DNA from 3 places in the Aeromonas sp. MdU4 genome. Region 3 is predicted to be linked to each of the others. Evidence: riboswitches for the same ligand, from Rfam matches in the RefSeq annotation. Region 3 holds a riboswitch; each other region holds the start of a gene.
What was found. Region 3 has a riboswitch for cyclic di-GMP ahead of ACE1BR_RS11675 (glycosyl hydrolase family 18 protein). Riboswitches for the same ligand answer to the same signal wherever they lie in the genome.
Positions count from the first base shown of each region.

Region 1: it holds a riboswitch for cyclic di-GMP, as region 3 does, so the genes downstream of both, gbpA (N-acetylglucosamine-binding protein GbpA) here and ACE1BR_RS11675 (glycosyl hydrolase family 18 protein) in region 3, are expected to answer to the same signal.
Region 2: it holds a riboswitch for cyclic di-GMP, as region 3 does, so the genes downstream of both, ACE1BR_RS20120 (immunoglobulin-like domain-containing protein) here and ACE1BR_RS11675 (glycosyl hydrolase family 18 protein) in region 3, are expected to answer to the same signal.

Region 1 covers NZ_JBHFMW010000006.1:179,104-184,230, forward strand. The annotation lists gene ACE1BR_RS04485 (M3 family metallopeptidase) at 1-629, opposite strand, end outside; gene ACE1BR_RS04490 (methyl-accepting chemotaxis protein) at 909-2,591, shown strand; cyclic di-GMP riboswitch class I at 2,857-2,942, shown strand; gene gbpA (N-acetylglucosamine-binding protein GbpA) at 3,008-4,432, shown strand; gene ACE1BR_RS04500 (transporter substrate-binding domain-containing protein) at 4,564-5,127, opposite strand, start outside.
Region 2 covers NZ_JBHFMW010000033.1:56,963-62,089, forward strand. The annotation lists gene ACE1BR_RS20110 (putative bifunctional diguanylate cyclase/phosphodiesterase) at 1-473, opposite strand, end outside; gene prlC (oligopeptidase A) at 680-2,722, opposite strand; cyclic di-GMP riboswitch class I at 3,182-3,266, shown strand; gene ACE1BR_RS20120 (immunoglobulin-like domain-containing protein) at 3,314-5,127, shown strand, end outside.
Region 3 covers NZ_JBHFMW010000021.1:164,758-169,884, forward strand. The annotation lists partial or broken gene ACE1BR_RS11675 (glycosyl hydrolase family 18 protein) at 198-2,798, opposite strand; cyclic di-GMP riboswitch class I at 2,901-2,988, opposite strand; gene ACE1BR_RS11680 (NahK/ErcS family hybrid sensor histidine kinase/response regulator) at 3,223-5,127, opposite strand, start outside.

The DNA of each region.
Region 1 (5,127 bases), on a different contig from region 3:
GCGATGAAGTCGTCGAGGATGGCGAACAGCTGATCCGGGCTCATCTGCTCGTTCTTGCGTACCTTGTAGTCGAAGTAGTCGCGATAACCCATGGCCCGGGCAAAGCGGTTGCGCAGGGCGACAATCTCGAGAAAACCACTGCCGACCACCCACTGCTCCAGGGTGTGGAACATGGCGAGCGCACTCTGGCGCACCGCCTCGTTCGGGCTGGCGGCCAATGAGGTGCTGGCGGCAGGCAGACTACCGGCCACCTGCTGGCCCTGTTCGTCCAGCAGGGTCAACTTCAACTCGCGGCGCCGGGCGAACAGATCCGCCTCGGCGGCCACCAGCTCATCCATCAGGGCCGCGGCAGCCGGTTCTTCAATCACGTTGCACTCGAAGAAAGCCAGCCAGCCTTGCAGACCACGCTTGAGATCATCCTGTTCGGCCAGCACCAGCATCTCCCGCAATGCGGGCAAGCGGCCCGGATTGGCACAGAACGCCTTATAGGCCTGCTCGGCAGCGGTGAAACCGGTCTGATCATCGCTGGTGCCCATATAGGTGGCCCAAAAGAGATCCTCTTTGCGTCTGTGTACCTCCAGGTAGTCGGCGTTGAGCTGGTTGAAGTAATTCCTGGCAATGGAACTCATAAATTCCCTCTTGTTATGGGGTCACCCAAACCGGGGCCCGCTCCTTTTTTTGATGAAATGCCAAACCCTTCACACTCTTTGGCAAAAATTGCGCTGGGATGCGCCTCAACACGCTACCACAAAGTGGGTGCTTGCTGTCTGCTGACTATACTGATGTCAAAACACTCATTTAAAAACAGGTGGCAACTTACTGAAAGTAAATGGGTTGTTAATTTTTCATCAACAGGCTGCCGCAGTAACGCGCCATACAAAATCAACAGGGATAATGAGGGTTTAGTCATGTTCAAGCTCGGTGATATCACCGTGAGCCGCAAATTGATCTTGCTGCTCACGTTGGCGTTTGTCGGTTTCGTTGCACTGCTGCTCATTTCGGCCAACGCACTCCAGCGCAATCTGATGAGTGAGCGGGAAGCGCGACTCAATGCGGTATTGAGTCAGGCCATGAGCCAGATCCAGTTTCTGGCCAGCACACTGCCAGCAGAGCAGGCCCAGCAGGAAGCACGCAAGCTGCTGACCAATATGCGTTTTGATGGCAACAACTACCTGTTTGTCATCGACGAGAGCCGCAAGATGCTGGTGCATCCTATCCGCCCGGAGCTGGTCGGCCAGACCATGGGAGAAGGGACGGGAGCCACCGCAGGACAGTTCTGGCACCAGATGGTCGACATCGCCCGCGGTGGCAAGCAGGGCACTTTGCAATATATCTGGACCGGCCCGTCAGGGGAGACCGCCGACAAGCTCTCCATGGTGTCAGGCTATCAACCCTGGGGCTGGATCCTCGGTTCCGGCATGCTGCTGCAGGATATTCAGCAGACCATCTGGGCCCAATACATGAAGATGGGCAGCGCCACGGGCATCATCATCCTGCTGATGGGGCTGCTGGGCTGGCGCATCACCCACTCCATCGTCTCCCCGCTCAACCAGATCAACCACGCAATGCAGCGGGTCGCCAAGGGGGATCTGGTGGTGAGCATTCCGGTACAGGGCAAGGATGAGCTGGGCATGGTCGCCCGCTGCACCAACCAGAGTCTCGATGCCATCCGTCACGCCCTGCTGGAAGCTAGCCTGGGGGCCCGCAACGTAGCCGATGCAGCCCTGCGCATCGCCGCCTCTGCCGAGCAGACCAATCAGGCGGTGACCAGCCAGCGGGATCAGCTGGCCCAGCTCGCCACTGCCATGAACGAGATGAGTGCCACCATCTCCGATGTGGCCGGTCACGCCGAGAACACCGCCCGCGATACCCAGGAGGCGACCGGTGAAGCCGGACTCGGTAACCGTGACGTTCACGCCAGCGTGCACGGCATCAAGGCGCTGGCAACCGAGGTAGAGCAAGCCACCCATCAGGTCAACCAGCTCAAAGAGGGGGTCATGCAGATCAGCGAAGTGACCGCTGTCATCAGCGCCATCTCGGATCAGACCAACCTGCTGGCCCTCAACGCAGCCATTGAGGCAGCCCGTGCTGGCGAACAGGGCCGCGGTTTTGCCGTGGTGGCCGACGAGGTGCGCCAGCTGGCCAGCCGCACCCGCCAATCCACCGAGGAGATCCAGAGCACCATCGCCCAGCTGCAGCAACGGGCCGTCAGCGCAGCCAATGCCATGGATGCCAGCCGCAAGCTGGCAGAGAGCAGCGTCGATCAATCCCAGCAGGCGGGCCAGGATCTCACCCTGATCGTCAACCACATCCAGCATGTCAGCGACATGGCGACCCAGATCGCCACCGCCGCCGAGCAGCAAAGCATGGTGGCCGAGGATATGAACCGCAACGTCAGCGGTATCAACGACTCGGCACTGGAGATGTCCCAGTCCGCTTCGCAACTGGCCCAGGAGAGCGAGCTGCTGGCAGGCCTCTCCCGCAGCCTGGATGAACGGCTCGCGGTGTTCAAATTAAGCAAGGAGTCCATCACCACCCCCATGATCCCGCCCTCTCATCATGCCGCCAGCGAACCGCGAGCTCGCCACTGACGACCTCTGGTAGTGCCATCTTGCCCTGCAACCTGCCAGCCATGCTGGCAGGTTTTTTTTAACCACAAAACATGCGTAAATTATGCACTTTATACGCACACACAACAGCTCGCAGACTGCAGGAAAAAAAAATAAATACTTATAAAACAATATGATTAATTAAAAATTAAACGGTTTCGGCCGACATTAAAACATTTAACTTTAAATAATTAATCAAATTGATACACAATGGCCAAGGCCGAGAATTCGGCCTGTAAATACCCATCGAGTCAATTGGCAAACTAACCGAAAGGTCAGGACGCAAAGCCTCCGGTCTAAAGACGCAGTGTCCAGGATAGCGGGGTTGCCACCCCCAGGTGTGCATCGGGGAACACTCCGGCCAACTGACTGCTCACATCTATCGAACAGAGGAATGTATGGCAGCAAAAATCCAACTCAGTCACATCGCTGCAGCACTGGCACTACTGGCCAGCGGCAGCGCACTGGCACACGGCTATATCAGCAAACCCGAAAGCCGCAACTACCTGTGCAATACCACCGGCAACACCCAGTGTGGTGCGGTGCAGTGGGATCCCCAGAGCGTGGAAGGCCCCTCCGGCTTCCCGCAAGCGGGTCCGCCAGATGGCCAAATTGCCTCGGCAGGCAACCCGCGCTGGGGCGAACTGAACGTCCAGACCAGCGATCGCTGGACCAAACGGGAAGTACAGGCAGGTCCCTTCGCCATCAGCTGGCTCTTCACCGCCAATCACATCACCCGCAACTGGCGCTACTACCTCACCAAGCAGGAGTGGAACCCCAACCAACCGCTAACCCGCGCCTCGTTTGATCTGACACCGTTCTGCGTCATCGACGGCAACATGGTGCAACCACCCAAGCAGATGACCCATAACTGTACCCTGCCAGAGCGAACCGGCTATCAGCTGATCCTTGGTGTCTGGGAAGTGGGCGATACCGCCAACAGCTTCTACAACATCATTGATGCCAAGTTCAAAGATGGCAGCCAGCCACCGCTAACGTGGACTCAGTCTGGCACCATCTACCCATCCATCAACCTCGCGGTGGGTGACAAGGCGATGACCCGAGTATTCGATGCCAACGGCGAACGCCCGGAACTGCAGACCGTGCTGACCATCGCCAATGCCGAACAGGGCCAAAAGAACAACTGGGCCCACGCCCTCGCCAGCAAGATCAACGCCGAGCAGTCGCAGATCCGTGCCGGTCAGCAGGGAGCCGATGGCCAGTTCAACCCTGTCTATGGCATGAACCCGGTCTATCTGAAGCGCGGCAGCAATCTGGAACGGGTCGAAATTGACCTGCAACAGCAGCAGCCGCCCGAGGTAGATGGCATCACAGTCAGCGGCCTAGCCAGCGAGTATGTGCTGGACAACGGCAAGGCAACCCTCGACTTCACCGTCACCGCGCAGGGCGACCTGGCGGTCACCAACACCCTGTATGACCATGGCGGCGCCGCCAAGGGAGAGAGCAGTGCCGATATCAAGGACAGCAGCCACACCTTCTCCATGGCGCTGGCCGGGCTCCAGGCTGGGCATCACCAACTGGTGATCAAGGCAGCACCGAAAGCGGGTGGCGACACCATTCAGCAGACCATGGACCTGATGTTCAAGGAGGCGAGCAGTGGCGGCGACTACCAGTTTGTCTTCCCGAACGATATCAAGTCCTACACTGCGGGAACCAAAGTGCTGCAGCCGAAAAACGGCAAGATCTATCAGTGCAAGCCCTTCCCCTACAGTGGCTACTGCGTGCAATGGACAACCACCGCCACCCAGTATGAACCGGGCACCGGTTCCCACTGGCAGAGCGCCTGGAGTGAGCTGAACTGATCCACGTCACTCGTTCATAAAAAAAGGCGTCCCCCGAACGGGGACGCCTTGCAAAGCCACACCTTGCGGTTGGCAGACCAACGGAGTCCGGTGTTCATTCTTCCCTCACAGCACACTCTTCACGACAGGGCTTATCCCTGCCATTTTCCCCCTTCCACGATCACGTCATTGGGATCGGTGTCGGCGCTTAAGCGATCGCGCACATACTGGTCATAGAGCTTGAGCAGGTACTTCTCTTCCCCCAGTTTGGCGAGACGGCCATTGACCCAGTCACGCAGCTCGATATTGCCCTTCTTCACCGCCGGGGCTATGGGATCTTCCGAACCCAGCTTCTCTGGCAGCACCCGGTAGCCCGGGTTCTCCTTGGCCCAGCTGAACAGCACCAGATTGTCTTGGGCATAGGCATCGCCGCGCCCTTGGGCCAGCGCTTGCAGGGATTCGGTATTCTTCTCGAACTTGAGCACCTTCCACTCCGGATGATTGCGAGTCAGCCAGATATCGGCCGTGGTACCGGTGGTGACGATCAGGGTCTTGCTGGCCAGATCGTCGAGTTTCTTGGCCGGGCTCCCTTCCGGCACCAGCACCTGTACCGCCACTCGCAGGTTCGGGTTGGTGAAGTCCACCACCTCGCGCCGCTCCGGAGTCACCGTCATATTGGCGAGGATCAGATCCACCTTGTCGCTCTGCAGGAAGGG
Region 2 (5,127 bases), on a different contig from region 3:
AACAGGAGCGCAAGCTCGCGCCCGGCCAGCGGCCCCAGCAGCTTGAGCAGCCCCATCACCTTGTTCAAGTTGGCCTGAGGCTGACGATAGAGCAGGCTGCAAATACCGATGGGCTCGCCATCGGCATTTTTGAGCACGATACCGGCATAAGCCTGAGGCTGCCACTCTTGCGCAAGGGGAACATGGGGGAAGAGCTGGGGCAGACGATCGCTGAACCAGGCTTCTCCCTCGTGCCAGGTGATGGCATCGGGCGAGCCGCTCAGCGGCAGTTGCAAAGATTCGGGTTCGAGAGACGAGGGATAAGCAGCCAGCACCCGGAATTGGGTTGCGTTTGGTCCCCAGGCGGAGATCAGGGCGACATCAGCCATCACAGCCGCGGCGATTTCACTCACAAAGGTATCGAAATATCCCAGACCGCTAGAGTGAGCCAGACTGGAGATGATTTGATAAACGGAATCGAGTGCTCGCCTCATGGCAAGGGGGCTTCTCTCCTTGATTGATTAGGACACGACTCTACTGAAGTGGCGTTGGCAGTGCAAATGTGCAATCAGCAAGATATTAAAAAGTATTGAAAAAAGGGACCAAAAGGTCCCTTTTTGTCGCAAAAATCACGCTTTGATCCCACTATGCCGCAAAAGTGTACCTGCATGAGGCTCACCGTGGCGACGGCGGCAGAATATCAGGCAGCAATCCCGCTATGGCGCAGCAATGCATCCACTTGAGGCTCTCTGCCACGGAACGCACGGAACAATTCCATCGGCTCTTTTGAGCCACCCTTCTCCAGAATATTCTTCAGGAAAGCGTGGCCGGTAGCCGGATTGAAGATCCCCTCCTCCTCGAAACGGGAGAACGCATCGGCAGAGAGCACTTCGGCCCACTTGTAGCTGTAGTAACCCGCCGCATAGCCACCCGCGAAGATGTGGGAGAAGCTGTGCTGGAAGCGGTTGAACGCCGGTGGCGTCATTACGGCCACCTGACTGCGCACCTCGTCAAGCAGCGCCGGGAGCTGATCCGGTTTGGCTGGATCAAACTCCTGATGGAGACGGAAGTCGAACAGGGCAAACTCCAGCTGACGCAACATCTGCATCGCCGCCTGGAAGTTGCGGGCAGTCAGCATCTTCTCCAGCAGATCGGCAGGCAGCGGCTCGCCGGTTTCGTAATGGCCGGAGATAAAGGCCAGCGCCTCGGACTCCCAGCACCAGTTTTCGAGGAACTGACTCGGCAGCTCCACCGCATCCCAGGCCACGCCGTTGATGCCAGCCACGCCAGCCACATCGATACGGGTCAGCATATGGTGAATGCCGTGACCGAACTCGTGGAACAGGGTGACCACTTCGTTGTGGGTGAACAGCGCAGGCTTGCCATCCACCGGGCCGTTGAAGTTGCAGGTCAGGTAGGCAACCGGATTTTGCAACGAGCCATCCTGACGATAGCGACGACCGAGGCAAACATCCATCCAGGCGCCACCCTGCTTGTGCTCGCGGGCGTAGAGATCGAGGTAGAAGCTGCCGCGCAGCTCGTCGTCGGCATCGAAGATGTCGTAGAAGCGCACGTCAGGATGCCAGGTGTCGATACCGAGGCGCTCGCGCACCTTCATGCCGAACACCCGCTTGACCACTTCGAACAACCCTTTCACCACCTTGTTGGCGGGGAAGTAGGGGCGCAGTTGCTCGTCGGAGATGGAGAACTTGTGCTGCTTGAGCTTCTCGGCGTAATAGGCGAGATCCCAGGCAGCCAGCTCGCTCTGACCATACTGCTCGGTGGCGAAGGTGCGGATCTCCTCCAGCTCGGTTTTACCTTGCGGCAGGGATTTGGCCGCCAGATCGGTGAGGAAACTCACAACCTGTTCGGTCTTGTCCGCCATCTTGGTCGCCAAGGAGAGCTCGGCATAGTTGGCAAAACCCAGCAACTGGGCCAGTTCGCTGCGCAGGGTGAGCAGCTCGCTCATGATGGCAGAGTTATCCCACTTGCCTGCATTCGGCCCCTGGTCGGAAGCGCGGGTGGTAAATGCTTGGTACATCTCGGCGCGCAGTTCGCGGTTGTCCGCGTACATCATCACCGGCAGATAGGATGGGATATCGAGAGTGAATAGCCACCCCTCTTTGCCTTTGAGTTCGGCCATCTGACGGGCTGCTGCCAGTACACTCTCCGGCAAACCGGCTAGCTCGGCTGCATCGGCCACCAGCTTGCTCCAGCCCTGGGTCGCGTCCAGCACGTTGTTGCTGAAGCGGGAGGCCAGCTCGGAGAGACGAGCCTGGATCTCGCCGTAACGCTGCTGCGCCTCGGCAGACAGACCGATACCGGAGAGGCGGAAGTCGCGCAGGGTATTCTGGATCTCCTTGCGCTGGGCGCCGCTCAGCAGCGGGAAGTCATCGCTCTGGGAGAGGGCCAGATAGGCCTGATAGAGCCCTTCATGCTGACCGACATAGGTCTGGAATTCGGAGAGCAGCGGCAGGCAGGCATCATGGGCCTCGCGCAGTGCTTCGCTGTTGAGTACGGAGTTGAGGTGGCTGACCGGTGACCAGATCCGTGACAGACGGTCATTTACCTCTTCCAGCGGGGCGATCAGGCTATCCCAGGTATGGGGTTCGCGCTGGGCCAGCACATCGCTGATCTTCTGCTTGCAGTCAGCAATCGCCTGAATCACGGCAGGTTGCACATGCTCCGGCTTGATCTGGCTGAAAGGGGGCAGAGAATCCATTGTCAGCAAAGGGTTATTCATCCCGGTTACCTCTTGTTTGGTCTTGAACAGACCGCTTTAGCAGCTCTGTATGGCTTTCTAACATGTGGGCAACCCATGCAATAATCAAGCTAGAATCACACTCCCGCCCCCTTTTTGCCAGCCGCCTCACAACCCACACTCACCACGCCTCTTCGCACTAGCCCACGACAGCAAATGACACACACCACCGGCGACGATCCCATCCCCCTCGAACAACCAGAATGCACGTGAACGACCCCGCAAATAGCGGCCAATCCCCCTTATCAAGCCCGTCGCCACCAGGCTTTACCCACGCGTGCCCCCCACCAGTTCCGCAATCAACCCCCTGCTTTGCAGGGCATTGTTAACCTTGGCGAAAAGGTGACATATAGAATGTATCATTGATTAATTTATCTTCCCCCTCCTACCATATGCGGCTAATTTAGGGGAACACTTGATGATCTGTGCCACACAGAAGTCGGGTGAAAAAGGCAATGTGGCTCGAAAGGCCACCACGCAAAGCCACCGGTCTAAGGGACTCTCCTATGACAGCGGGGCTGCCCCCGAAGCCCATCTTGTGGTGGGCCTCCTTTTGCAACGTACGGAGCAATGATGAACAAATTCAAACTCTCCCTGCTGGGCTGCCTGATCGGCGTTGCCAGCCCCATGCTGCACGCAGCAACTGCTGGCCAGAGCATGGTCAATCCACAATCCGGCGTGGTGGTCGGCTACTGGCACAACTGGTGCGGCGGCGAAGGCTACCAGAGGGGCACCGCCCCCTGCGTCAAACTCAACCAGATCCACCCGCAATACAATGTGGTCGATGTCTCCTTCATGAAGGTCTATGGCAGTAGCCCGATCCCCACCTTCATCCTTGACCCCGCCACCGGCATGAGCGAAAGCCAGTTCATCGAGCAGATCGCTACCCTGAACAGCCAGGGTCGTGCCGTGCTGCTGGCACTGGGTGGGGCCGATGCCCATATCGAACTGCGCACCGGTCAGGAGCAGGCGTTCGCCGACGAGATCATCCGGCTGGTGGAGACCTATGGCTTCGACGGCCTGGATATCGACCTTGAACAGACTGCTATCACTGCCGCCAACAACCAGACCGTGATCCCGGCCGCCCTGCGGCTGGTCAAGGATCACTACCGCGCCCAGGGAAAAAACTTCCTCATCACCATGGCGCCCGAGTTCCCCTATCTGAAAGAGACCGGCGCCTACACCCCCTATCTGAAAGCACTGGAAGGCTACTACGACTGGATCAACCCCCAGTTCTACAACCAGGGTGGCGATGGTATCTGGATCGATGGTGTGGGCTGGATCGCCCAGAACAACGATGCCCTGAAAGAAGAGTTCATCTACTACATGGCTGACTCGCTGATCAACGGCAGCCGCGGCTACTACAAGATCCCCCACGACAAGCTGGTGTTCGGCATTCCGACCAATATCGATGCGGCCGCCACCGGCTACGTCAAGAATCCGCAGGACTTGTTCGATGCCTTCAACAAACTGAAGAGCCAGGGGCAACCGCTGCGTGGCGTGATGACCTGGTCCATCAACTGGGATATGGGTCGCAACGCGGCCGGTCAGTCCTACAACGAATCCTTCATCAAGAGCTACGGCCCCTTTATCCACGATCAAAATATCACGCCGCCCCCGGTGGAAAACGGCAAGCCAGTCTTCAGCGGTTTGAGCAATAGCCGCATCAAGCAGGGCACCGTCTTTGATCCTATGGCTGGCGTGACCGCCAACGACAGGGAAGATGGCGATCTCACCAGCCAGATCCAGGTGGAAGGGAGCGTCGACACCCAGCGTATCGGCCTCTACCCCCTGACTTACAAAGTGAGTGATCGCGACAATAACGTCACCGAACAGGTGCGTACCGTCGAGGTCTACAGCATGAAGCCGGTCTTTACCGGCGTAACGGACACCACCATAGAGCTCGGTACCCCGTTTGATCCGATGACGGGTGTCAGCGCCCATGACGAAGAAGATGGCGACCTGACCGCCCAGATCAAGATCAGCGGCAACGTCGACAGCAGCAAGGTCGGTCGCTACAGCCTCACCTATCAGGTGAGCGACAGCGCCGGTCAGCTGGTGACCCAACAGCGCAACGTGACCGTCAAGGAGCAGGGTGCAATCTGTGAAAACAGCTGGGATGCCAAGAAGGTCTACGTGGGCGGCGACATCGTCAGCCACAACGGCAAGACCTGGCTGGCGGGCTGGTGGACCCAGAATGAAGAGCCGGGGACCACAGGTGAGTGGGGAGTCTGGCGTGTGCAGGGTGACAGCGACTGCAATGGTGGCAACAAGCCCCCCGTGAGCGGTAGCAGCGACTTCACCGTCAGTGCCATCAGCTCCGACTACACCATCGTCAACGGCCAGGTCAGCATCCGCTTCAACGTGACCACCACCAACCCGGTGCA
Region 3 (5,127 bases):
CCCGCACAACCGGTGCTTCCTCCGACCGCCCCATCCAGATACGACAAAAATGTTCGTCTGACCCACTCCGGGCAGAGTGGCGGGTGGACGGTGACTGATCCATATCGGATGTCGGCAACCGCTGATTGACAAGGCGCGCCCTGACAGCTGCACACAAAAAAGGGGCATGCCAGGCATGCCCCGTGACACATTGCTGATTACTTACAACTGGCGGCCCCTACATCCTGCCAAACCTCGTGTTTGCCAGGCTCGTTGCCCTTGGTCCAGTACTTGGCTTTCCACTGGCGACCGTTATAGGTGGTGAGATCACCCCCGTTGTAAGCCACATTGGCATCCCAACCCAGTTGCACCTTGCTCACCAGCGTCCACTGGTCGGCGGTACGGCTCGGTTCGTTGCCCTGAGTCCAGTACTTGGCCTGCCACACCAGCTGGTTGTGGCTCACCTTGTCGCCGCCGTTGTAGACCTTGCCACTCTGCCAGGCAGGCCAGTTGGCGGCATCCGGATCGGTGGCCGAGCAACCGCCCCCTCCGCTGACCGGCTTGACCGTCAGACGGGTGGCGGCACTGGCATCCAGCGCGCCATCGGAGACGACAAGGCTCAGGTCATAGACGGTATCGCCGGTGACATTCGGGCCAGTGACCACCAGGGTCGCACTGTTCTGGCCGGTTGCGGTGAGGCCAGCCGGTACCGTCCACTGGTAAGTGAGCGGATCGCCGTTGGGATCGGAGGCGGTCGCCTTGAGCGACACCAGCTTGCCCGACTCCACAGAGGCCGTGGCAGGCAGACTCACCAGCGGCGGCAAATTGGGCTGCGGCGCCTTGTTGGTCACCACCACTTGATCCTTGGCACTCAGTTGGTGATCGTCAGTCACAGTCAGCTCGAACACCAGATTGATGTCCGCCGTCACCCCATTGAGCACCACCCGGGCCTTGGCCTGAGTGGCATCAAGCAGCGTCGCCTGCGGGCCGGAAACCTGTTTCCAGCTATAGGTGAGAGCACTATTTTCCGGGTCGTGGGAAGCCGAGCCATCCAGCACCACCTCGGCCGGGCCAGTCACCTTGAGATCGCTGCCCGCATTGGCCAGCGGCGGCTTGTTGGCTGGCGGAGTCGTTCCTTCACCGTGGCCCAGCCCCTCGTGCATGGCGTTGAGGATGTCACCGTTGTCAGCATCGATCTCCCAGGAGAAGAGGCCACCCAGCTTGTTGGCCAGCACATACTGCCCCTTGGCCTTGACCGAACGATCGTTGTCATAGGTGATGAGATCGCCAGTGCCCGCCTTGAACAGATAGGGAACCTCGGCCACCTCGTCATAACTCTGTTCCCAACCCGCCCCCATCCGGTTGTTGACGATGTCGCGGTAATCGACCACGCCATCCTCCCAAGTCCCTTTCACCTTGCCAGTCGCCTTGCCGGTAAAGGGGTTGTTGCCCTGATAGCCGCTCACCCCGGTCCAGCCACGGCCATACATGGCTGCACCAACCACCAGCTTGCCGGGATCAACCCCCTGCGCCAGCATCAGGTTGACCGCCTTGTCGGTGGTGTACTTAGTGTTGGGATCCCAGCTCGCCGCGTAGAGGTTGCTCTGGTGCCCCAGCTCGGTGTTGCTCCAGGCACCGTTGTAGTCGTAGGTCATCATGAAGATGTGGCTCATGTACTGCTGGGCCGCGCGGTAATCCACATCTTCGATCTTGTCGTAACCGGCACCGATGGCGGAGGTGAGCTCATACTTGCGGCCGGTCTGCGACTCCAGCTCGTCAAGCATGGCGCGCAGCTCTTTCATCAGGACCACATAAGTGGCGCCATCGCTCGGGCTGCCCAGTTTCGGGTTGGCGCCCTGTCCGCCCGGATACTCCCAGTCGATATCCACGCCATCGAAGAATTTCCAGGTCTGCAGGAACTCTTTGACCGAGGCGACGAAGGTGTCGCGCTTGCTCTGGTCGCCGAGGAAGTAGAAGGGATCGGAGAGGGTCCAACCGCCGACGGAGGGGAGGATCTTGAGGTCAGGGTACGCCTGCTTGAGCGCCATCAGGGCGCCGAAGTTGCCCTTGTAGGGCTCGTCATAGGCAGTCAAACCGCTTTGTGGCATCTGGACGGCCGCCCAGGGATCGTGGATCGCCACCTTGAAGTCGGCCCGACCGGCACAGGCACGCTGCAGCGCCTGGAAACTGTTGCCGTTCTCAATCTCCTTGAGGCTGTCATTGATGCCATCCCCGCCACAGATGGGAGTAAAGCCGTAGAGAATGTGAGTCAGGTTTTGGGCCGGGATCTTGTCCACGGTGAACTTGCGGCCATAGACGCCCCACTCTACGTAGTAGGTGCCGACCACCTTGCCGGACTTGTTGGCGTAAGGCTTGTTGTTCTCTTGCAGCACTGGCTTGAGCGGCTTGAGATGGCTGCCGTCGGTATCAGCGACCACTATCTCTTTCTGGTCGGAGAGGGTGCAGCCGTCAGCATTGCAGAGGGCCACCTGCATCTGGTAACGGCCCCCCTTTTTGACCTTGAATTTGGCGGTGCCCGCGGCGGCAGAGGGGCCTGACCATACCTCCTAGCCATCGAGCAACACCTTGGCGCTCTGGCCGACGTCGCCACTCCAGAGGTTCCAGCTCACCTCCACATCGGCGGCATCCTTCACCTTGACCAGATTGTTATAAGCGGTGGCGGCCATATCGACCTCCACAACGGCGAACTTGGTGGGGCCAGACGCAATGGCAGGCTTGCCGGGTGGGGCAGCATAAACAGAGGTGGTACAACATAGACCGACCGCAAGGGCCAGCATGGTTGGCTTTGGACTTAGCATTGTTATAGTTCCCTATTTCGTTATGTTGGCAACGAAAAGGGCTACGCCCTGACAGGTAACGCAGACAGCAGTGCGGCCTCTTGGCAAAGGTGCACAACAACCTGTGGTGGCCCCGCTATCTCAAGTACGGCTCATCCCTGGACCGGAAGCTTTGCGTCCCGACCTCGCGATCGGTTTGCCCTTCGGTTACTTCATTTGCGATGAAAATAATCGCATTCCGACTATAGAGTGAGCCGATCCTGCCCGCTACTGTCGGCATTTACCGACAGCGGGGAAGCAGAACGGCAATCTGTCGCTATTGCACTGAAAAGTGAGGGGATAATCGCCAATATATACGCATGGATGGGGCGCCATCATGGCGATGGCCGCCGCTACATTTACCCGGTTTTGTGAGCTTGTTCACAGCAAACGGCCTTGGTCGCCGTTATCGCAATAGCAGACTGTTCATCAGCGCCCGTAGCTTGAGCGGTTTGACCGGCTTGCTGATGTAGCCATAACCCTGCTCGCGGATCTGCGCCTGCAGATCGCTTTTGCGATCGGCGCTGATGATGATGCCCCCCATCTCGTCGCCACACACCTGCCGCAGCGCAGCCAGCAGATCCAGCCCGGTTTTGCCATCGTCGAGGTGATAGTCAGAGAGCACCAGCCGCGGCACGAATCCCTCCGCCAGCAGCGTCTCGGCTTCCGCCAGATCGCTGGCGCAGCGCACCTCGCAGCCCCAACGGCCAAGCAGGGTGCTCATGGCGGTCAGAATGTCCCGCTCATTATCGATGCAGAGCACGGTCACCCCCTCCAGCTGGCTGTCGCGAACCACCGGTGCGACCAGCGGATGAGGCACAACCGGGCGGGTTGCCAGATTGAGGGTCACCGCAAAGACCGACCCCTTGCCCGGCCAGCTGCGCAGAGTGAGCTGATGGCCCAGCACCTGCGAGATGCCGCGAGCGATGGCCAGCCCCAGCCCCAACCCTTGCTCCTTGGCGGTACGGGAGTGATCGAGACGGGAGAACTCGTCGAAGATCGCCTCCTGCTTGTCGGCCGGGATGCCGGGACCATTGTCCCACACCTCGATGCGGATCTTCCCCCCGCCCCGACGGCAACCGAGCAACACCCGACCGCCCGGGTTATAGCGAAACGCATTGGTCAGGAAGTTCTGCAACACCCGACGCAGCAGGCGCACATCGCTGTGCACCGCCAGCTTGCTCTCCACCACCGAGAAGTGGATCCCCCCCGCCTGCGCCAGCACGCCAAACTCCGCCTTGAGATTGTCGAACAGATCGCCCAGGGCGAAGTCGAGCTTCTTGGCCTTGAACTTGCCTGCTTCGAGCCGCGAGATATCGAGCAGATCGGTGATGAGATCCTCGGTCGCCCCCAGCGCATCGTCGATATGGCGGGCGATGCGTGCCTGCTCTGATTTTTGTACCACGTCCTGTTCCCCGCTCTGCGTCAGCATCTCCAGCAGGGAGGAGGTAAACAACTTGGCGGCATTGAGCGGCTGGGTCAGATCGTGACTGACCGCCGCCAGAAACCGGCTCTTGGAGTGATTGGCCCGCTCCACCTGCTGGTTGACCAGCAGCAGCTGGCGGTTGAGTTCGGAGAGCTCACGAGTCCGCTCGGCCACCCGCGCCTCCAGATGTTCGTTGGCTTCGCGCAATACCCTTTCCGCATCGCGAAACGGGGTGATGTCGGTAAAGGTCATGACGAAGCCACCGGCAGGCATGGGGTTGCCCTGCATCTCGATCACCCGGCCATCGGGGCGCTCCCGCGCCGAGATATGGGCACTGCCGCGCTTCATAAAGGCGACCCGGCGCGCCACATGCTCCTCGATATCGCCGGGGCCGCAGAGTCCCTGCAGGGCGTTGTAGCGGATGATCTCCTCGATGGGGCGTCCCGCCTGGATAAGCCCGGGCGGATAGTGGAACAGCTCGATGTAGCGCCGATTCCACGCCACCAGCTTGAGCTCCCGATCCACCACCGAAATCCCCTGTCCGATATGCTCGATGGCCCCCTGCAGCAGGCCGCGGTTGAAACGAAACACGTCGGAGGCCTCGTCCACTATGGTGGCGATCTCTTCGAGCTGCATGTTGCGCCCCTGCAGGGCAGAGGCGAGCACCAGCCGTGCCGACGAGGTGCCAAACACCCCGGCCAGCAGCCGCTCGGTGTGGGCGATCAGCTCGGCTGACGCCTGCATCTGCGGCGCCAACGTGCCACCCCGCTCACCGGCAAAACGGCCAAAGGCGCGCTTGACCCGGCTCGACCCGACAAAGCGGGCCGCCAGCATCTCCAGCTCCTTCACCGACACCCGCGCCTGATAGAGCGCAGCGGTATCGCG